DNA from 3 places in the Kitasatospora sp. NPDC001309 genome. Region 3 is predicted to be linked to each of the others. Evidence: riboswitches for the same ligand, from Rfam matches in the RefSeq annotation. Region 3 holds a riboswitch; each other region holds the start of a gene.
What was found. A riboswitch is a leader RNA that binds a small molecule or an ion and turns the genes downstream of it on or off. The one in region 3 is predicted to bind thiamine pyrophosphate.
Positions count from the first base shown of each region.

Region 1: linked by a shared signal. The riboswitch ahead of ACFY2K_RS20760 (purine-cytosine permease family protein) and the one ahead of thiC (phosphomethylpyrimidine synthase ThiC) in region 3 are both predicted to bind thiamine pyrophosphate.
Region 2: linked by a shared signal. The riboswitch ahead of thiO (glycine oxidase ThiO) and the one ahead of thiC (phosphomethylpyrimidine synthase ThiC) in region 3 are both predicted to bind thiamine pyrophosphate.

Region 1 covers NZ_JBIAXC010000019.1:131,176-137,919, reverse strand. The annotation lists gene ACFY2K_RS20780 (bifunctional DNA primase/polymerase) at 231-893, shown strand; gene ACFY2K_RS20775 (DUF5926 family protein) at 1,112-2,095, opposite strand; gene ACFY2K_RS20770 (ATP-binding protein) at 2,255-2,842, opposite strand; gene ACFY2K_RS20765 (glycerophosphodiester phosphodiesterase) at 3,084-3,908, opposite strand; gene ACFY2K_RS20760 (purine-cytosine permease family protein) at 3,988-5,400, opposite strand; TPP riboswitch at 5,393-5,541, opposite strand; gene ACFY2K_RS20755 (S1C family serine protease) at 5,750-6,744, shown strand, end outside.
Region 2 covers NZ_JBIAXC010000079.1:9,066-15,809, forward strand. The annotation lists gene ACFY2K_RS41830 (Rv2175c family DNA-binding protein) at 1-355, opposite strand, end outside; gene ACFY2K_RS41835 (NAD(P)/FAD-dependent oxidoreductase) at 398-1,597, opposite strand; TPP riboswitch at 1,721-1,833, shown strand; gene thiO (glycine oxidase ThiO) at 1,837-3,012, shown strand; gene thiS (sulfur carrier protein ThiS) at 3,009-3,233, shown strand; gene ACFY2K_RS41850 (thiazole synthase) at 3,237-4,034, shown strand; gene pknB (Stk1 family PASTA domain-containing Ser/Thr kinase) at 4,123-5,901, shown strand; gene ACFY2K_RS41860 (sulfite oxidase-like oxidoreductase) at 6,079-6,708, opposite strand.
Region 3 covers NZ_JBIAXC010000006.1:86,977-93,720, reverse strand. The annotation lists gene tenA (thiaminase II) at 1-522, shown strand, start outside; gene ACFY2K_RS08315 (DUF5326 family protein) at 705-905, shown strand; TPP riboswitch at 1,062-1,197, shown strand; gene thiC (phosphomethylpyrimidine synthase ThiC) at 1,192-3,006, shown strand; gene ACFY2K_RS08305 (DUF5994 family protein) at 3,193-3,639, shown strand; gene ACFY2K_RS08300 (DUF4241 domain-containing protein) at 3,699-4,958, shown strand; gene ACFY2K_RS08295 (VOC family protein) at 5,082-5,468, opposite strand; gene ACFY2K_RS08290 (LysR family transcriptional regulator) at 5,609-6,502, shown strand; gene ACFY2K_RS08285 (hypothetical protein) at 6,541-6,744, opposite strand, start outside.

The DNA of each region.
Region 1 (6,744 bases), on a different contig from region 3:
GACGTCCATCCGGTCGCATACGGGATTCTCGTTCCAGGGGCTGTTCCAGTGCGCGGCCCTTCTCATGTCGTGCTCCACACCGTGCTCCACGTCGTAGCCGCGCCGTCCGCCGTGCCGCCCGCCCCGTTCCGCGCCTTTCCGGGGCCGTGCCGCCGCGGGCCCCTGCGGCGGTCCCGACGGATGTCGGTGGGGCGGAGCGAACCGAGCGGTCAGGGAAAGGAACGAGCGCCATGCGTGAGAACCCGAAGAGCCCGAGGAGCCGGTCGCAGGAGTCCCGGGAGCCGCAGGAGTCGTCCGCCCGGCTGGCCGCGGCCCTCACGGCCGCCGTCGAACACCGCTGGCCGGTGGTGCCCGGCACCGTGCTGTGCGGCGGCCGCTGTTCCTGCGGGGAGCCGGACTGCCCGGCGCCCGGCGCCCATCCGCACGACCCGTCCCTGCTGGCCGCCACCACGGACCCCCGGATGGTGCGCTGGTGGTGGGAGCGGCAGACCCCGGACGCGCCGGTGCTGGCCGCCACCGGCTCCGCGGTCTCGGCGGTCAGCCTGCCCGCGGCGGCCGGTGCCAGGGCGCTGGTCCACCTGGGCGCGCTGCGGCTGCCGCTCGGCCCGGTGCTCGCGATGCCGGGCCGCTACGCCCTGCTGGTGGCCCCGTACTCGCTCGACGCCCTGGGCGAGATGCTCGCCCAACTCCCTTCGGTGCCAGGATCGTTGCGCTACCACGGGCCGGGCGGCTTCCTGCCGCTGCCGCCCGGCGGCGGGGCCGGGAGGGTGCGCTGGGTGCTGGCGCCGCGGCCGGCCGCGGCCGGTGGGGTCCGGTTGCCGCAGGTCGGGCCGCTGCTGGGGGAGTTGGTGGAGGCGACGGTCCGGCTGGACAGCGGGCGCTCGACGTACTGACGGATCGCCGGGTCGGGCCGGACTCCGGGCCCGGTGGTGCGGGGCGTTCCGGAAAAAGAAAAGATCCGGCCGCTGGCGACGGGGGATGCACCAGCGGCCGGACTCTTTAGACAGTAACAAGGATCCGCGCCCGCGCCAATTTCCAAGACGCCCTCCAGGCCCGGAAATTGCGGCTTCCCGGCGACAATGTGACGCGTATCACCCGGATCCTGCGCGCTTTAGTTCAGGGTGACCTGACGGTTCACCAGGTTCGCGCGGGCGCGCCGCTCCTCGGCGGTCAGCTCGGTCGGGTCGGCGAGGACGGCGGCGAGCCGCTCGCCGAACTCGGCGGCCGGCTTCTCGCAGTCGGCGGCGGTCATGGCGAGCGGGAGGTCCCACACCGGGACGGTCAGGCCGTGCGCGCGGAACGAGCCCACCAGGCGGGTGTCCGCGCCGAGCGAGGCCTCGCCGGCGGCGTTCAGCCGGGCCAGCGCGTCCAGCAGCCGCTCCTCGGGCACGGTCATCACCCAGCGCAGGTGGTTCTTGTCCGGGGTGCCGCACCAGTAGGCGGCGTCGACGCTCGCGAGCTTCTCGGTCGGGATGGCGGAGGCGTTGGCGCGCTCCAGCGAGGCGGCGACCTCGCCGGTGGCGGTCTCGGCGTCCTCCAGCCAGAACTCGAAGCCGGTGTGCACGGTGGGCGTGAACGCGGCGGAGGCGTCCAGCAGGTCCTGGAGGCGGCGGCCGCCCGGGACGGTCCGGCGGGCCGGGACGGGGCTGCCGGGCTCGGTGGCCAGGGCCAGCTCCAGGGCGTCCGCGAGGTCGCGGCTGAGGTCGCCCGAGGAGGACTGGGTCTGCAGGCCGAGCAGGATCGAGCCGTCGGGGCGGCGCAGGGCCGGCCAGGCCAGCGGCAGCACCGTCGCCAGGGTCACCGACGGGACGTCGCCCCCGGCGGTCGCGGTCACTCCGGCGGCCAGCGTCAGCGGCACCGTGGCGGCGGGCACCAGCTCGCGCAGCGCCACCCAGTCGGCCTCGCCCGGCAGGCCCTCGAACGGGCGGTGAACCAGCTCCTGCACGGCGTGCGAGGCCTCCCGGCCGTGGCACGCCTTGTAGCGGCGGCCCGAGCCGCAGGGGCAGTCCTCGCGGGCCCCGACCACGGGGATCTCACCCGTGACGGCGGTGGTGGACTGGCGCTGCGGCGCCTTCTTGGCGGCCTTCTTGCCCATGCTGCGGCTCTCCCGGGGACGGTGGTCCTGTTTCACGGGAAGCCTACTGAGGTTCCCCCGGCGCGCGGGAACGCGCCGGGGCGGGCGCCGGTCGGACGGGTGCCGTACGCCCTGGTGCCGTACGCCCTGGTACCGGTCGGACGGGTGCCGCTCGGACGGCTACGCGCTGCGGGCGGTGCCGCCCCCGGTGCGCCGGGCGTGCCGGGCGCGGGCGGGCAGCGCCGCCCAGACCGTGACCTCGCCGGGCGCGTCCCGGACGCCCCAGTCGCTGGCCAGCTGGTCGACGATGGCCAGGCCGCGGCCGCCGCGCGAGGTCAGCGAGGGGCTGGCGGGCAGCGGCCGGGTGGCCGCGCCGCCGTCGGTGACCTCCAGGGTGAGCACGCCGTCGGCGTGCATCTGCCAGCGGACCAGCACACCGCCGGCCGGCTCGGCCGTGTCGTCCTCGGGCTCCCGGCCGCCCGGTGCCGGGTGCGTCCCGGAGGGGACGCCGACCAGCACCTGGTCCACCACCTCCGCCCGGGCGCCGCGGCCCAGGGCGGGCAGCGGGCCGAGCGGACGGGCGTACCGACAGGCGTTGCTCAACAGTTCGGAAAGGATCAGAACAGCATCATCGATGACCGGTTCCGGTATCTGCCGGTCACCCAGATCTCGACGCAGTCGGCGCCGTGCGACCCCGACACTCGCTGGGCCGTGCGGCACTGCCATGGTCGATGAAGTCGGCACTTCACGCGCCACCATCAACGCCACCCCCGGACCTCCTTCAGCGTATGCCGAGGGATGGATGCCCCTTGGTAATGCGTCGGAAACGACTGTCGGAGGATCCTGCGGGCCCTTTTCCGGCGGCGCGACTCAGGGTCGACAAGAGGTCATTCCGTGCTCACCCTCCGTCGCCCGATCGCAAGAATTCCGGCAATACCGTGCGCGGAAGGTTTGACTGCCGACCAGGGTGATCAGGTTTCCCCGGGTACCCGGGGCGCCCGGCCCCGGCTCAGCGGCCGAGCTGGGCCAGCACCTCGGCGGGCCTGTTGGTGATGATCGCGGAGACCCCGAGCTCCAGGCAGAGCTCGACGTCGGCCGGCTCGTCCACCGTCCACACGTGCACCTCGTGGCCCAGCTCGCGCAGCCGGGGCACCAGCTGCGGCTTGGCCTTGATCAGCTCGATGCCGGGGCCGGCGATCCGGGCCCCGCCCGGCAGCGGCTGCCCGGGGCGCAGGCGGCCCAGCAGCGGCAGCATCCGTTCGATCAGGAACACCCGCCGGTAGTCGGGCGCGGCGGCGGCCACCCGGTTCAGCGCGATCGAGGAGAAGCTCATGATCCGGGCGGACGGGCGCTCGCCGTCCGGCGCGGTGCCGATCTTGTACCGCTCCAGGGTGCGCAGCAGCTCGGCCTCGACCCGGCCGCGGAACCGCACCGGGTGCTTGGTCTCGATCGCCAGGTCCACCGGGCGGCCGCAGTCCACCACCAGTTCGAGCAGCCGCTCCAGCCGCAGCACGCCGCGCAGCTCGGGGTCGGTGCTGGGCCGGCCGGTCTTCCAGGCGCCGAAGTCGTACGCCTCCAACTCGGCCAGCGTCATCGCGGAGACGGTGCCGCGGCCGTTCGAGACCCGGCCGATCCGGCGGTCGTGCACGCAGACCAGGTGGCCGTCGGCCGTCACCCGCACGTCGCACTCGACGGCGTCCGCGCCCTCGTCGAGCGCGCGCCGGTACGCCGCGAGGGTGTGCTCGGGCAGGGCGTGGGAGGAGCCGCGGTGGGCGATCACCTGGACGGAGGGCGTGGTGCGCGCCGCCGCCGAGGGCAGTTCTGGGCTGGTCACGGCCCCAACGATAGGGGGCGCGGGTGAACCCGGGGCGAAGCCGGTCCCAACCTGCGGGGCCGGCTCCGCCCCCGGTGCGTCAGGCCCGGGCGGTGCGGCGGGTCAACGGGGTGAGGCCCCAGGTGACCAGCGCCGGCACCAGGAAGGCGAACAGCGAGGCCGAGGTCCACTCCTGCGGGGTGAAGTGCAGGGTCCGCTGGGCCGAGGTCCAGAAGTCCACCCATCCGTCGCCCACCGCGGTCGGCGCGATCAGCTGGTAGACGGCGAAGCCCAGCACCCACGGCAGCAGCATCAGCCAGCGGGACGGTGCCCGCTCGGAGAGGTCCCAGCCGTGCCGGCCGGCGCCGAAGAAGTAGTCCACCGCCAGCACCGCCAGCAGCGGTACGAAGACCGAGCCGATCAGGCCGAGGAAGTTGCTGTAGGTGTCGGTGAACCGGTCGATGCGCAGCGCCAGCACGGTGGTCAGCACGCCGATCCCGCCGCTCAGCACCCGGCGGTCCACCCGCGGCAGCAGGTTCTGCAGCGACATCGCGGTCGAGTAGACGTTGGCGAAGGACTGGTCGGTCTCGCGCAGCACCAGCACCAGGAGGAACAGCCAGCCGGCCCAGACACCGAGGAAGGAGTCGAAGATCCGGCTCGGGTCGCCGTCGGACTGGAGCAGCGCCATCAGGCCCAGCACGTAGCACCAGACCTGGGCGACGGTGTAGCCGGAGAAGGTGCCCCAGAAGGCCGACTTCGGGCTGCGCGAGTGCCGGGTGTAGTCGGCGGCCATCGGGACGAAGGAGATCGACACCGCGATCATCGCGTCGGTGGCGCCCAGGAAGCCGTGCCAGTTGCCCGCGCCCGGGTCCGGCACGCCCTGGCGGCCCAGCTGGACGGTGAAGTACACCATCGCGACCGCGACCGCCCCGGCCACGAAGCGGCGCAGCACCGCGATCGAGCCCAGCGGCCAGATCGTCAGCGCGGTGGTCAGCGCGCCCGCGAGCAGCACGAACAGCCAGCGGTAGTCGCTGGTGTGGGCGACGGTCTGGGCGCCCGCCGCGATGGTCAGCAGCTCGAACACGCCCCAGCCGACGCACTGGACGATGTTCAGCACGGTCGGCAGGTAGGACAGCCGGGTGCCGAACAGGCCGCGCAGGTTGGCCATCGCCGGGGCGCCGGTGCGGGCCCCGATCAGCGCGGCGACGCCGAGCATCGCGGTGCCGACCGCCGTACCGGTCACGATCGCCGTCACCGCGGCGGCCAGCGACAGCTCGCTGCCCTTCTCGCCGAGCACGGTCGCGGCGGTGGAGAAGCCGATCAGGCTGACGCCGAGGTTCATCCACAGCGCGAAGTGGTCCCGGAAGCGCAGGGTGCGCGGCGGCTCGGTGTCCAGGACCAGCGGTGCCTCGACGCGGTGGTCCAGCAGCGCGGCGCCGGCGCCGGCCGGGTCCGGCGGGAAATCCTTGGACGCGGGCGCGCCCGGAGAAGAGGATGGCGAAGCAGGCGGCATGGCCGATACTCCCTACGCCGGCATTACCCGGACAGGTTCCGGCGGTCAGCGCCCCCTCGACGGTCCGCCGGTCACTGGCCTGGCGTACGGTCGACATGCGCACTCTCAGCCTGGTCGGTCCAAGCTCCCGCGTGTCAGTTTGGAGCGACAGGCTAACCGGCACGGGTACGAACGCCAAAGGCCACGGGGTGCGCGGTCCGCATCGCGGGACGCCGGGCGGGGGTGGGGAGCCCCGGTTGTCGGTGGCGGCTAAGGATTCTTATGAGTTATTCAGAGGGGTCCTTACGGCAATCGAATCGCCGGTGCGAAAAACTATGGTCCTTGGTTCTGTCAGCTATGGAGGTCGTCCGTGAGCACCGAGCGCGAGGTTGGGCCCATCGGGCCGCAGGGGGAGCAGCCCGCGGGGGCCCCGGAGGCGGCGGGTGCCGTTCCCGACGGCACCGCTCAGGGCGGCCACAAGCCGACCATGGCCTTCAGCCGGGTTCCCGAGCCGAAGGACGAACCGGTGGACAACCCGGTGGCCGGGCCGGTGGACGGGTCGGCCGACGCCGCCCCGGCCGACAGCGGGCACCAGCCGACCATGGCGTTCGGCCGGGTCCCGGAGCCGGCCGCCGCGAGCGCGGCGGCCGAGGCCGCCCCGGCGGAGGGCGGGCACCAGCCGACCGTCGCCTTCACCAAGGTGCCCGCGCCGGAGGCCCCGGCCGCGCCGGCCGCGCCCGCCGTCGAGGAGCCCGCCGTCGACCCGGCCACCGGCTACATCGACGCCCCGCCGCCGGTCCTGCCGCCCGCGCCGCCCGCCCCGGCCCCGGTCGCCGCCGCTCCGGCCGCGCCCGCCCTGCCGCCGGGCACCCCGGGCACCAACCCGTACGCGACCCCGACCCACGGCGTGCCCGCCGCCGGCGCCCACGAGGGCTACGGCGTCCCGGCCGCCAACGCCCAGGAGCCGTACGGCGCCCCGGCCGCCGGTGCGCCCGTCGCGCCCGGCGCACCCGGGCACCACCCCTTCGGCGCCGGCCAGCCGCTCGGCGGCTGGGGCGGCGGCCACGACGCCGGCGCGGGCCACCCCGGCGGCCCCGGCGGTCCGTTCGGGTACCCCGCCGAGTACCCCGGCGGCCCGGGCGGCCACGGCCCGCGCAAGAAGCGCGGCGGCCTGGTGGCCCTGCTCGCGGCCGTTGCGCTGGTCGCCGGCATCGCGGGCGGCGCGGTCGGTGTGGTCGCCAGCGACCACGCGGGCAGCAGCAGCTCGGCGGACGACCACCGCAGCACCACCGTCCAGGCCAGCAACACCCAGAAGAACGAGCCCGTCCCCGGGTCGATCGCCGCCATCGCCCAGAAGGCGCTGCC
Region 2 (6,744 bases), on a different contig from region 3:
TCGCCTGGGCGCGGCGCTTGACCTCGGTGCCGCGGTTCTCCCGGAGCGCCTGGATCGGGCTGCCGGGCAGCGACGGGTCCTCGGTGAAGAGCCACTCCAGGATCTCCACGTCGTTGTACCCGCAGTCCCGCAGGACGGTCAGGGTGCCGGACAGGTGCTTGACCAGCCCCTGGCCGTCGATGAACGCCGCCGGGACCTGCAGCGACTTGTTCGGCCCGCGCCGGACGGCGATCAGGCCACCGTTCTTGACCAGGTCACGCACTTCGGTGACCCGGACCCCCCACTGCTCCGAGATGTCGGGCAGGTACACCCACTCGGTGACCAGGGCTTCAATCTTGCTTTCGATCTCACTCACGCCACCAGACTGCCACCTCCGCGGCCCGCCGCGCACCAAGTGCTACCCGGCGACGGCTCCCTTGAGCGCCACCGAGGGGTCCGCGGCGAGCGCCCGGTCGAGCACCGCACCGCGTTCGATCAGCTTCCGGCCCTGGGTGAGGTCGCGCGGCCGGTCCACGGCCAGCAGCGCGCTCGGCACCCCGTCGCGCAGCCAGAGCACCGACCACGCGGACTCCTGCGGGCTGCCGCGCCACAGCAGTTCGTCGCCCTCGGCGTGCCGGCCGGCGTACTGGACCATCCGCCCGAACTGCTCGGACCAGAAGTACGGCACCGGGTCGTACGGCGTGTCCGCCCCGAGCACGGCGGCGGCCGCGGCGGAGCCGGACTGCAGCGCGTGGTCCCAGTGCTGGACGGCCAGCCGGGCGCCGGAGCGCGCCGAGGGGTAGCTGACGCAGTCCCCGGCCGCGAACACCCCGGGCAGGCCGGTGCGCAGCCGCCCGTCCACCACGACCGCGCCGGAGGCGTCCAGCTCGACGCCCGAGCCGGCCAGCCAGCCGGTCGCGGGCCGGGCGCCGATGCCGACCACCACCTCGTCGGCGGGCAGGTGGGAGCCGTCGGCCAGCAGCACCGCCCCCGGCTCGACGGCGGCCACCCCGACCCCGCAGCGCAGGTCGACGCCGGCCTCGGCGTACCAGGCGGCCATCGCCGAGCCGACCCCGGTCGGCAGCGCGCCCGGCACCGGCGCCGGACCGGCCTCGACCACGGTGACCTCGCAGCCGGCCTGCCGCGCGGCGGTGGACACCTCGGCGCCGATCCAGCCCGCGCCGACCAGCACCAGCCGCAGGCCGGGGCGCAGCAGCGCGCGCAGCGCCAGGGCGTCGTCCAGGGTGTGCAGCAGATGGGCGCGCTCGGCTCCGGGCAGGGCGCGCGGGGTGGCGCCGGTGGCGATCACCAGCGCGTCGTACGGGAGGTCCCCGCCGTCGGTGTGCAGCACGCCGGGGGCGAGCCCGGTGGCCCGGCGGCCGGTGAGCAGCTCGATGCCGAGCCGCCCGTAGTCGATGTCCAGGGTGGTGGCGTCGGCCTTGCCGAGCAGCACGTCCTTGGAGAGCGGCGGCCGGTCGTACGGCGCGTGCCGCTCCTCGCCGACCAGGACGATCCGCCCCCGCCAGCCGCCCTGCCGCAGCTGCAGGGCGCACTGCGCCCCGGCCAGCCCGGCTCCGACGACGACGACCACCCGATCCGTTCCGCTCAGCTCTGCCACGCCCGTCACTGTACCCAGCGCCGCTGAACCGGCTCTGAGCCGCTCATCCGCGGAGCCGGGCGGGCGGCCCCGTCTCACGCCTCGCACGGCCCTTCGGGCGGGCCGATCCCCGGAGTTAAGGTGGACGCACCACACGGGAGCCCGGCGGACCGGGCTGAGAGGCGGGCTGGCACGGCCTGCGACCGTCCGAACCTGATCCGGGTCATACCGGCGAAGGGAGAAGAGCAGCTTTGTCACGCATGCCATCGGGCAGCCGCGCCGACGTGCTGGTGATCGGCGGGGGCGTCATCGGCCTCGCGGTCGCCTGGCGCGCCGCGCAACGCGGGCTGCGGAACGTGATCGTGGTCGACCCCGGCCACGGCCGGGGGGCGGCCGGGGTTGCCGCCGGGATGCTCGCCCCGGTCACCGAGCTGCAGTACGGCGAGGAGCCGCTGCTGCACCTGGGGACGGCCTCCAACCGGCGGTACGAGTCCTTCGCCGCCGAGCTCACCGAGGCCAGCGGCGGCCTGGACACCGGCTACCGCCGGTGCGGCACCATCGCCGTCGCGCTGGACTCCGACGACCGCGCGGAACTGCGCGAACTGCACGCCTTCCACCTGCGGCTGGGCCTGGACTCCAGCTGGCTGACCGGCCGGGAGGCCCGCCGACTGGAGCCGATGCTCGCCCCCGGCGTGCGCGGCGGCCTGCACGTCGCGGACGACCACCAGGTGGATCCGCGCCGGCTGCTCACCGCCCTGGTCGCCGCCTGCGAGCGGGCCGGCGTCCGGCTGCACCGGGCCGAGGCCGTCGAGCTGCTGGTGGACGGCGGCCGCGCGGTCGGCGCCCGGCTGGACGACGGGGAGTCCCTGGCCGCCGAGCAGGTGGTCCTCGCCGCCGGCCCGCACAGCCACCGGCTGCCCGGCCTGCCCGAGGGCGTACTGCCCGCGGTACGCCCGGTGAAGGGGCAGATCGTCCGGCTGCACGTCCCGGAGGCCTACCGGCCGTTCCTGTCCCGCAACGTCCGCGCGGTGGTGCGCGGGCAGCACCTGTACCTCGTCCCCAGGGAGAACGGCGAGCTGGTGATCGGCGCGACCACCGAGGAACAGGGCTACGACACCACCGTCACCGCCGGCGGGGTGTACGAACTCCTGCGCGACGCGCACGAGTTGGTACCGGGTATCACCGAACTCCCGCTGCGCGAGACCTCCGCCGGGCTGCGCCCCGGCTCGCCGGACAACGCCCCGCTGCTGGGCCCGACCGCACTGCCCGGACTGGTCGCCGCCACCGGCCACTACCGCAACGGCGTGCTGCTCACCCCGGTCACCGCCGACCTGCTCGCCGACTACCTGGCGACCGGCGAAGTCCCCGACCTGGCACGGCCGTTCACGCCGACCCGGTTCTCCCCCGAAACCCCCGTCGCGAAGGCCTGCGCATGACCGAGACCGCCCCGAACGAGATCGCCCTGACCGTCAACGGCGAGCCCCGCCGGGTGCCCGCCGCCACCACCCTCGCCGCGCTGGTGGCCACCGTCAGCGCCGCCAACACCGGCGTCGCCGCCGCGCTCAACGAGGCCGTGGTGCCGCGCGGTTCGTGGCCCGGGACGACGCTGGGCAGCGGCGACCGGATCGAGATCCTGACCGCCGTCCAGGGAGGCTGAACCATGGCCGACGACCTGCTGACCATCGCCGGGACGACCTTCTCCTCCCGGCTCATCATGGGCACCGGCGGCGCGCCGAGCCTGGAGGTCCTGGAGCGCGCCCTGCTCGTCTCCGGCACCGAACTGACCACCGTGGCCATGCGCCGGGTGAACGCGAGCACCCAGGGCTCCGTCCTGGACGTGCTGACCCGCAACGGCATCCGGGTGCTGCCCAACACGGCCGGCTGCTTCACCGCCGGCGAGGCGGTGCTGACCGCCCGGCTGGCCCGCGAGGCGCTCGGCACGGACTGGGTGAAGCTGGAGGTGATCGCCGACGAGCGGACCCTGCTGCCGGACCCGATCGAGACCCTGGAGGCCGCCGAGACGCTGGTCGACGACGGCTTCACGGTGCTCCCGTACACCAACGACGACCCGGTGCTGGCCCGCAAGTTGGAGGACGTCGGCTGTGCGGCGATCATGCCGCTGGGCTCGCCGATCGGCTCCGGGCTGGGCATCCGCAACCCGCACAACTTCCAGCTGATCGTGGAGAGTGCGGGCGTCCCGGTGATCCTGGACGCGGGCGCCGGCACCGCCTCCGACGTCGCGCTGGCGATGGAACTGGGCTGCGCAGCGGTGATGCTCGCCTCCGCGGTGACCCGGGCCCAGGACCCGGTGCTGATGGCCGAGGCGATGCGGCACGCCGCCGAGGCGGGCCGGCTCGCCCACCGGGCCGGCCGCATCCCGCGCCGCTTCCACGCCGAGGCCTCCTCGGCGATGGCCGGCCGCGCCGACCTGGACACCCGCGAGCGGCCCGCGTTCTGAACCCGTCGCGGATGTCACAAGCCGGTCCCGGAGGCGGTGTCCGCCGGGACCGGCCCCCGCCCGCCGCACTAGACTCCCCCGAGTGGACATGGCACTGCACGACCCCCTGATCGGCACCGTGCTCGACAACCGGTACCGGGTCGAGCAGCGCATCGCGACCGGCGGGATGTCCACCGTGTACCGGGCCACCGACACCCGGCTGGACCGGGTGGTCGCCCTCAAGGTGATGCACCCCCAGCTCGCCGGGGACGAGGGCTTCACCGCCCGCTTCATCCGCGAGGCCAAGGCGGTCGCCAAGCTCACCCACCCCAACGTGGTCAACGTCTTCGACCAGGGCGCGGACGGCGGAAACGTTTTCCTCGCCATGGAGTACGTGCCCGGCCGCACCCTGCGCGACCTGCTGCGCGACCGCGGCGCGCTGTCCGTCCGGGCCGCGCTGGACGTGCTGGAGCCGGTGCTCGCCGCCCTCGGCGCCGCCCACCGGGCCGGGCTGGTCCACCGGGACGTCAAGCCGGAGAACGTGCTGATCACCGGGAGCGGCCTGGTCAAGGTCGCCGACTTCGGCCTGGTCCGGGTGCTCGGCAGCGCCGACGGCGCGCCCACCTCGACCAGCACCGCCACCGGCGGCACCGTCATGGGCACGGTCTCCTACCTGGCCCCCGAGCAGATCCTCCCGGACGCCCCCACCGACCAGCGGGTGGACGTCTACGCGGCCGGCATCCTGCTGTACGAGATGCTCACCGGCCGCCGCCCCCACACCGGCGACAACCCCGTCCAGGTCATGTACAAGCACCTGCACGAGGACGTCCCCGCCCCCTCGCTGACCGCCCCCGCCGTCGCCCCGGCGCTGGACGCCATAGTGGCCGGCGCCTGCGCCCGGGCCGCCGACGCCCGCCCGTACGACGCGGTGGAGCTGCTCGCCGCCCTCCAGCGGGTCCGCCGCACGCTCACCCCGGAGGAGCTGGACGCCGAGCCGCCGGCCTCCACCCACCCCAGCCCGCGCTACCCGACCAGCGAGCCGACCTCGGTGATCCAGCCGCTCCCCGGGCCCGCCGACGCCCCGCCGGCCGAGCGCACCAGCGTGCTGGAGGTGCCGGCCGAGCTGATGGACCAGCTGCTGGTCGAGCCCCGCCCGTACGACGAGCCGACCCCGGTCAGGACCCGGCGGCCCGGCCGACCGCGCCGGCTCCCGCGCAAGCCGCTGCTCTGGGCGGCCGCGCTGACCGCCCTGGTGCTGGCGGTCGGCGGGGTCACCTACGGGATCTCCGAGGGGCTGTACGGCTCGGTGCCGAGCGTGCTCGGCAAGGACCGCTCGCAGGCGCAGCGGGTCCTGGACGGCGAGGGCATGCACGGCCGCTTCGTCGAGGTGTTCAGCGAGTCCGTCCCGGCCGGGCAGGTGATCTCCACCGATCCCGGGGTGGGCGCGCGCACCCGCAAGAGCGACCCGGTGACGGTCACCCTCTCCAAGGGTCCCAAGCGGATCGCCGTGCCGGACGTCACCGGCAGGAGCGCGGACGACGCGGCCGCCGCGCTGGCCGGCGCCCAGCTGACCAGGGGCGGGGTGACCCAGACCTACAACGACACCGTGCCGGAGGGCTCGGTGATCAGCAGCACGCCGGCCGCCGGGCAGCAGCTGCCGGAGAACGCCGCGGTCTCGCTGGTGGTCAGCAAGGGCATGGTGCCGGTCCCGGACGTCACCGGGATGGCCCGGGACGACGCCCAGAGGGCGCTGCAGGCGGCGGGCTTCACCATGAAGGCCTCGACCGACTGGACGCTCGGCATGGGCAAGGTGAGCGGCCAGTCCCCGACGGCCGGGGAGCGGCGCCCGCAGAAGTCCGTGGTGACGGTCAACTTCTCGCTGTTCTAGGGCCTGTCCGGCGGATCTTGGCAGATCAGCGCGCGGCGTTGGGCGCCCGGCTGGGCGTGCGCCCGAGTCGGCCTCGTACTGGACGTACTTGGGCGATTCGGGCGTGCGTCCAGGCGGGATGCCCGGCGTCGCGCGCCTGGCAAGATCCGCCGGACAGGCCCTAGCGGGGTTCACCGCTCAGCGGAGCGGTCCGTCGCCCGGCTCCTCCTGGTAGGAGTAGCGCTGCTCGCGCCACGGGTCGGCCTGGTTGTGGTAGCCGCGCTCCTCCCAGAAGCCGCGCCGGTCGGCCCGCATGTACTCCACGGCGCGCACCCACTTGGGGCCCTTCCAGGCGTACAGCCGCGGCACCACCAGGCGCACCGGGAAGCCGTGTTCGGCGGTCAGCGCCTCGCCGTTGCGGTGGGTGGCGAGCAGGGTGTGCGGGTCGGCGAAGTCGGCCAGCCGCAGGTTGGCGCTGTAGCCGTACTCGGCCCAGACCATGACGTGGGTGACGCCGGGCGCGGGGGGCACCAGGTCGAGCAGGAGGGCCGCGGGCACGCCCGTCCACTCGTTGCCGAGCATCGAGAACTTGGTGACGCAGTGCAGGTCGGCGACCACGGTGGTGCGCGGCAGGGCGGCGAAGGCGGCGAAGTCCCAGCTGTGCTTCTCGGCCGAGGCGGTGGCCCCGAACACCTGGAGGTCCCAGGTCAGCGGCTTGAAGCGGGGCACCGGCCCGTAGTGCAGGGCGGGCCAGCCGCGCTGCGCGCGCTGTCCCGGGGGGAGGGTCGGGTCAGACGGCGGAAGCGGTTCTCGTTCGGACTGACCCATGTCTCCATGGTGACAGACGGCGGACGAGCCCCGGCG
Region 3 (6,744 bases):
CTGCGCGACTACGCCCGCGCCCTCGCCGTCTGCGCCGCCAAGGCCCCCGGCGAGGCCGACGTGCGGGCCTTCGCCGACGACGCGGTCGGCGCGCTCGCCGCCGAGCAGGGCATGCACGCCGAGTTCCTGACCGCCTTCGGCGGCACCGCCGAGGAGGCCGCCGCCGAACCGGTGCTGCCGACCACCCGCGCCTACACCAGCTACCTGCTGGCCACCGTGTACGGCGGGTCCTTCGCCGAGGCGCTCGGCGCGGTGCTGCCCTGCTACTGGATCTACGCCCGGGTCGGCGAGGCACTGCTCGCCCAGGGCTCCCCCGACCCGCTGTACGCCAAGTGGATCGCCACCTACGGCGACGAGGCCTTCCAGTCCGTGGTCCGCCGGGTGCTGGCGCTCACCGACCGGCTCGGCGAGGAGCTCTCGGCGGCCGAACGCCGCCGGGTGGTCGAGCACTTCACGACCACCTCGCGCTACGAGTGGATGTTCTGGGACGCCGCCTGGCGCGGCGAGCGCTGGCCGGTCTGAACTCGTTCCCCCGCCGTTTCTCGGGGGTCTTCCCGGGGGGTGGGATCGGGGTGATCTAGGGGTTCTCTCCGGGCCGAAGGCCCTCGTTCCGCCGCTTCCGCCGCCGTAAGCTCGAAGCATCGAAAGCAAGCGGGATGCGGTTACCGGACGGCGGCCGACCCGAGGGGAGAAGAGGAACCGACATGGCTGAGCTCTGGAAGTCGCTGCCCTCCTGGGTGCGCAACATCGTCATCCCGGTGCTGGTCCTGGTGCTGGCCTGGAACGTCATCGCCTTCGTGTTCGGCGTGGTCGGCGCCCTGCTGAGCATCGTGATCAAGCTGCTGGTGGTCGTCGGCATCGCCGCCGCCGTGGTGATCCTGGTCAAGAAGGCCGCCAAGAACTGACCCCGCTCCGCGCACCGCGCGGAGCACCTCCGGAGGCCCGGCACCCCGTTCGCGGGGGCCGGGCCTCGGCCGTTCCCCCCGCGGATCCGTTTCGGGGACCGTCTGGACCTGCGGCGATCGGCTCGCTACCGTGTTGGCGTCATGTGCAGGCAACACCGCCTGCGACGCGGGAGCTCGGAGCACCGGGCTGAGAGGACGCTGACCGGACCGTCGACGGACGGACCGACGGCTGCGTCGACCGCAGGAACCTGGACCGGGTAATGCCGGCGTAGGGAGTGAAGGTCAGATGACCACGTTCGAAGCACAGCCGCAGCCTGCCCGCAGCACGCCCAGCAGCGAGCGCACCGGCTACCCCACCCCGGCCTGGCGCAAGGCCTACCGCGACGGATCCCGCCCCGACCTGCGGGCCCCGTACCGCGAGGTGCAGCTCACCAACGGCCGGACCGTGCCGCTGTACGACACCTCCGGCCCGTACACCGACCCGGCGTACGAGCCCGACGTGCGGCGCGGGCTGCCCGCCCTGCGCGACGCCTGGATCCGCCAGCGCGGCGACGTCGAGGAGTACGACGGCCGCGAGACGCGCCCCGAGGACGACGGGATCAAGCACACCTCCCCGCGCGGCGGGAACCTGCGCAACCTGGACGCGGTCTTCCCCGGCCGCCCGCGCCGTCCGCTGCGTGGCCGCGGCGGCGTCGCCGTCACCCAACTCGCCTACGCCAAGCGGGGCGTGGTGACGCCGGAGATGGAGTTCGTGGCGCTGCGCGAGGGCCTGGAGCCGGAGTTCGTGCGGGACGAGGTGGCCCGCGGCCGCGCCGTCATCCCGGTGAACGTGAACCACCCCGAGGTGGAGCCGGCCGTCATCGGCACCAACTTCCTGGTGAAGATCAACGCCAACATCGGCAACTCCGCCGTCACCTCCTCGATCGAGGAGGAGGTGGAGAAGATGACCTGGGCCACCCGCTGGGGCGCCGACACCGTCATGGACCTCTCCACCGGCCGCAACATCCACACCACCCGCGAGTGGATCCTGCGCAACTCCCCCGTGCCGATCGGCACCGTGCCGCTCTACCAGGCGCTGGAGAAGGTCGACGGCAGGGCCGAGGAGCTCAGCTGGGAGGTCTACCGCGACACCGTCATCGAGCAGTGCGAGCAGGGCGTCGACTACATGACCGTCCACGCGGGCGTGCTGCTGCGGTACGTCCCGCTCACCGCGCGCCGCAAGACCGGCATCGTCTCCCGCGGCGGCTCGATCATGGCGGCCTGGTGCCTGGCGCACCACCAGGAGAACTTCCTCTACACCAACTTCGAGGAACTCTGCGACATCCTGGCCGCCTACGACGTCACCTTCTCGCTCGGTGACGGCCTGCGGCCCGGCTCCATCGCCGACGCCAACGACGAGGCCCAGTTCGCCGAACTGCAGACCCTCGGCGAGCTCGGCCGGATCGCCCGCGAGCGCGACGTCCAGGTGATGATCGAGGGCCCGGGCCACGTCCCGATGAACAAGATCAAGGAGAACATGGATCTCCAGAAGGAGATCTGCGACGAGGCGCCGTTCTACACCCTCGGCCCCCTCACCACCGACGTCGCCCCCGGCTACGACCACATCACCTCGGGCATCGGCGCCGCGATGATCGCCTGGTGGGGCACCGCGATGCTCTGCTACGTCACGCCCAAGGAGCACCTGGGCCTGCCGAACCGGGACGACGTCAAGACCGGCGTGATCACCTACAAGATCGCCGCCCACGCCGCCGACCTCGCCAAGGGCCACCCCGGCGCCCAGGCCTGGGACGACGCCCTCTCCGACGCCCGCTTCGAGTTCCGCTGGGAGGACCAGTTCAACCTGGCCCTCGACCCGGAGACCGCCCGCGACTTCCACGACGAGACCCTCCCCGCCGAGCCGGCCAAGACCGCGCACTTCTGCTCCATGTGCGGCCCGAAGTTCTGCTCGATGAAGATCTCCCAGAAGATCCGCGACGAGCACGGTGACGGTTCCACCGCCGTCACGACGGACTTCGACGCCGAGGCGCTGGCCGGCATGGCCGAGAAGTCCGCCGAGTTCGCCGCCCAGGGCAACAAGGTCTACCTCCCCCTGGTCGACTGACGCGCTGACCGGCGCCGGCCCGCGTCCCGGAGGGGAGGACGCGGGCCGGCGCCGGTCGGCCGGGCTCCGGGGGAGGCTGCGGCGGAGTAGCGTGGGGGTAACCGAGGACATTCCGAACACCGGCAGCAGCGCCGACGTCGCCCTGGGTGGTGATGGGTCCCGCGTGGACCGGACGGGCGGCTCCGTATGATGCCGATTCCTCTCCCCAGCTCGTTCCCCTCCGGGCCGTGGCCGGTCCCGGGCGTCCCGTTGCTCCCGCGGCTGGAACTGGAGCCGACGATGACGCGGGACGGCGTCTTCGACGGGGCCTGGTGGCCCCGTTCGGACCGTGTCCTCGCCGAACTGCCGGACCTGATCACCGCACTCGGCGCCCACTTCGGACGGATCGTCCGGGTCGGCCTCGACACCTCGGCCTGGGACGGCGTGCCCAGGTCGGTCGCGGCGAACGGCCTGACCGTCAAGATCAACTGGTTCCCCGGCAGCGATGCGACGATCAGCATCACCCGGGGCTTCCAGGACCACTTCCTGCTGCTGGTGGTGCCGCCCGGCACCGCCCCGGCGACGGCGGCCGCCGCGATGGCCGGCGCCTCGGCGACCGGGAACCACACCCCGGCCGCGGAACTGCTGCACTGAACCGGGCTGTCGGCGGGCTCCGGTACCTTGCTCGGACCGATGAGCGAGGAGGCGTGCGGGTGAGCGGTCCGGTGGTCGAGTTGGGCCATGCCGAGGGGTGGGACTTCGCGGCGGGTGCCGCGGTGGGCGCGTTGCGGCCGCAGGAGGCGCGGGCCCGGGACGCGGCGGGCCTGCCGTACGTCGTGGTGTACCGGAGCGCGGGGCGTTCGGTGCCGCTCGAAGTGCGCCTGGTGTCGTGGCGGGACCACTACGCGGGTGTGTGGGTGTACGACGAGCACGGGCGACGGGTGGAGCACCTGGAGCTGCGGCTGCTGGAGGAGGGCCGGCTGCTGCGGAGGTACCACGAGCGCTGGGGCTACTCGGGCCCGGAGGCACCGGAGTTCGACCGGGTCGCCGACCGGATGGCGGTCGAGCTGTTCCCGGGCGGACGGGGCCGGGTGTCGCACCGGCCCCGAGGGGACGCCGGGCCCAGGACGGTGACCGTGCCGAGTGCCTCCGAGGAGGAACGTTGGCTCCGGCGGCCGGACTTCGACGACTGGCCGCTCCTCTCGGCCGACCGGTGGGGGCTCGACGGCACGGTCCGGCCCACCGCGGCGCCGCTCACGGAGCCGGTGTCCGCAGCCGCGGCGGAGCCGTGGCTCCCGCCGCGCCCGGGCGGGCCGGGGGACCTCCCCGCCCTGTTCGTGCCCGGCACCCGGCTCACCACCAGCGATCACCGGGAGAACATGGTGGTGCTGGAGCCGAAGGCCGGCCCACGCCTGCGGGTCCCCAGCGGCCGGCTGGCGGTGGCCGATCCGCTCGACACCGGGCGGCCGGACATCACGGTCGAGGTGCTGCCCGGCAGCTACCCGACGGAGGTGGCGACGATCGGGTTCGGGTACCACTGCGAGTTCGAGGGTGCCTGGGTCGAGCGCACTGGGACACCAGCGCTCCGGCTGCGGGTGGGCGACGGACCCGTCGACTCCTGGACGATGGCCCTCGGGGAGGGGGACGACCTCAGGCTGCTGCGGGACGGCGAGGCGTACGGGTTCAGCACGGACGGCGCGACGGGGTGTTTTGCGGACGCCGGGGCCTGGCCGGTCCTCCAGAAGCGGTTCCGGCGCGCCCTGGTGGACCGGGACGAGGAGGCCGGTGAGGACCTCGACTCCGGCTCCGGGTTCTTCCTGCGTACCGTGGACGAGGAGTCGGGCGCGGACCTGCTCGCGTTCGCCACCGACAGCGACGGCACCCACCCGGTGTGGCTGGGCCTCGACGGGTCCGGGGGCGTGGTGTGCGTCATCGTCCAGGTGGACTGGCTGCCCCATCTGAAGATCGTCTGAGCGGCCCGGACGAGCGGCCCGGACGAGCGGCCCGGGACCAACGGTCCGGACGAGCGGCCCTGAGGCGTACTGCGGGTGCCGACCCGGTCCTCCCCCGAGGGTCCGGGGCGGCACCCTGCTCTTTCAGCCGGTGGTGTCCTGCGGGTACCAGCGGAGTTCGACGGTGTTGCCGTCCGGGTCCTGGACGTAGAGGGAGGTGGCGGTGCCGCGGGCGCCGTAGCGGGGGCCGGGGCCGTCGAGGACGGTGAAGACGCCGGAGTCGACGACCTCCTGCCAGTCGAGGGGCTCGACGGTGAGGCAGATGTGGTCGACGTTGGACTCGTGGCGGGGGCGGTGGAAGAGGTCGATGATCGTCTCGCCGCTGACCCGGACGGAGGGGAAGGAGACCTTCCCGGCGCGCCATTCGTCGACCCGGACGGGAGCCAGGCCGAGCAGGCCGGTGTAGAAGGCGAGCGACCGCTCGATGTCGGCGACGTTGAGGACCAGGTGGTCGAGGGCGACGACGCGCATGGTGATCGGCTCCGGTGGTGTGGTGTCTCGTGCGGTGACGGGGTCAACGATCCTCCGGCCCGGGGGCGGTCATCAATGGCGGATCACCGTACGATCGTTGAGCCCGGTTAAACGATGCCGGGTCGAAGGGGTGGGGCGGCATGCTGGAACGGCTGGAGACCGAGGTCTTCCTCGCCCTGACCGAGGAGCTGCACTTCGGGCGGACCGCCGAGCGGCTGCGGCTCAGCACCGGGCGGGTCAGCCAGGTGGTCAAGGCGCTGGAACGCCGGATCGGCGTCCCGTTGTTCGACCGCTCCAGCCGGTCCGTCCGGCTCACCCCGGTCGGGCGGCAACTGGCCGCGGACCTCGCCCCGGTGGTGGCCGCGATGGAGGAGGCGGTGCGCCGGGCGGTGGACGCCGGGCGCGGGGTGACGGGTGGGCTGAAGGTCGCGTTCCTGGGCGAGTGGACGGCGCCGGTGCTGTTCAGGGCGGTGGCGCTGTTCGGCGAGCGGCACCCCGAGTGCCGGGTGGACGTGCGGGAGGTGCAGCTCTCCAACTCCCGGGCCAGCCTGGAGGACGGCTCGATCGACATCCTGCTGGCCTCCTACCCCTTCGGCGGCATGGCCGTCGGTCCGGTCCTGCTCAGCGAGCGGCGGCTCCTGGCGGTGCCGGCCGGGCACCCGTTGGCCGCCGAGGCCTCGGTGTCGCTCGAAGTCCTCGGGGACCACCCGGTGGTGCAGTACCCGGCGGTCACCTCGGTCGGCTTCAAGCGGGACCGCACCCCCGACCGCACGCCGTCCGGCCGTGCCGTGCCCAAGGGCCCGTCGGGCAGTACCTTCTCCGAGATGCTCAGCCTGGTCGCCCTGGGCCGGGGCGTCCTGCCGGTCGGCGAGCACTGCCGCCGCTACTACCCGCGCCCCGACCTCGCCTACGTCCCCATCCACGACGCCCCGCCGATCGAACGCGGCCCGGTCTGGCTCCCGGGCAACACCACCGAGCGCGTGCGCGCGTTCGTCCGGGCGGCAGCCGAGGTGGCCGCCGCGGCAGGGAGGTAGGGCGCCCGGCGCGGCTGCCGACGGGCTTCCGGGCGTGGTCAGCCGACCTCGTCCGGGCCGGTGAAGTCCGGCGGGGTGTAACCCGGGCCGGTGAAGTCGGGCGGGGTGAAGGCGGCCGGGCGGGGGCTGCGGCCCTGGGGGTCGGTGATGCCGTCGGGGCCGGGGCTGGTGAAGGCCGGCGGGCTGTAGCCGGGGCTGGAGAAGTCGGGGCGGGCGAAGTCGGGGCGGGTGGGTTCCGCGCC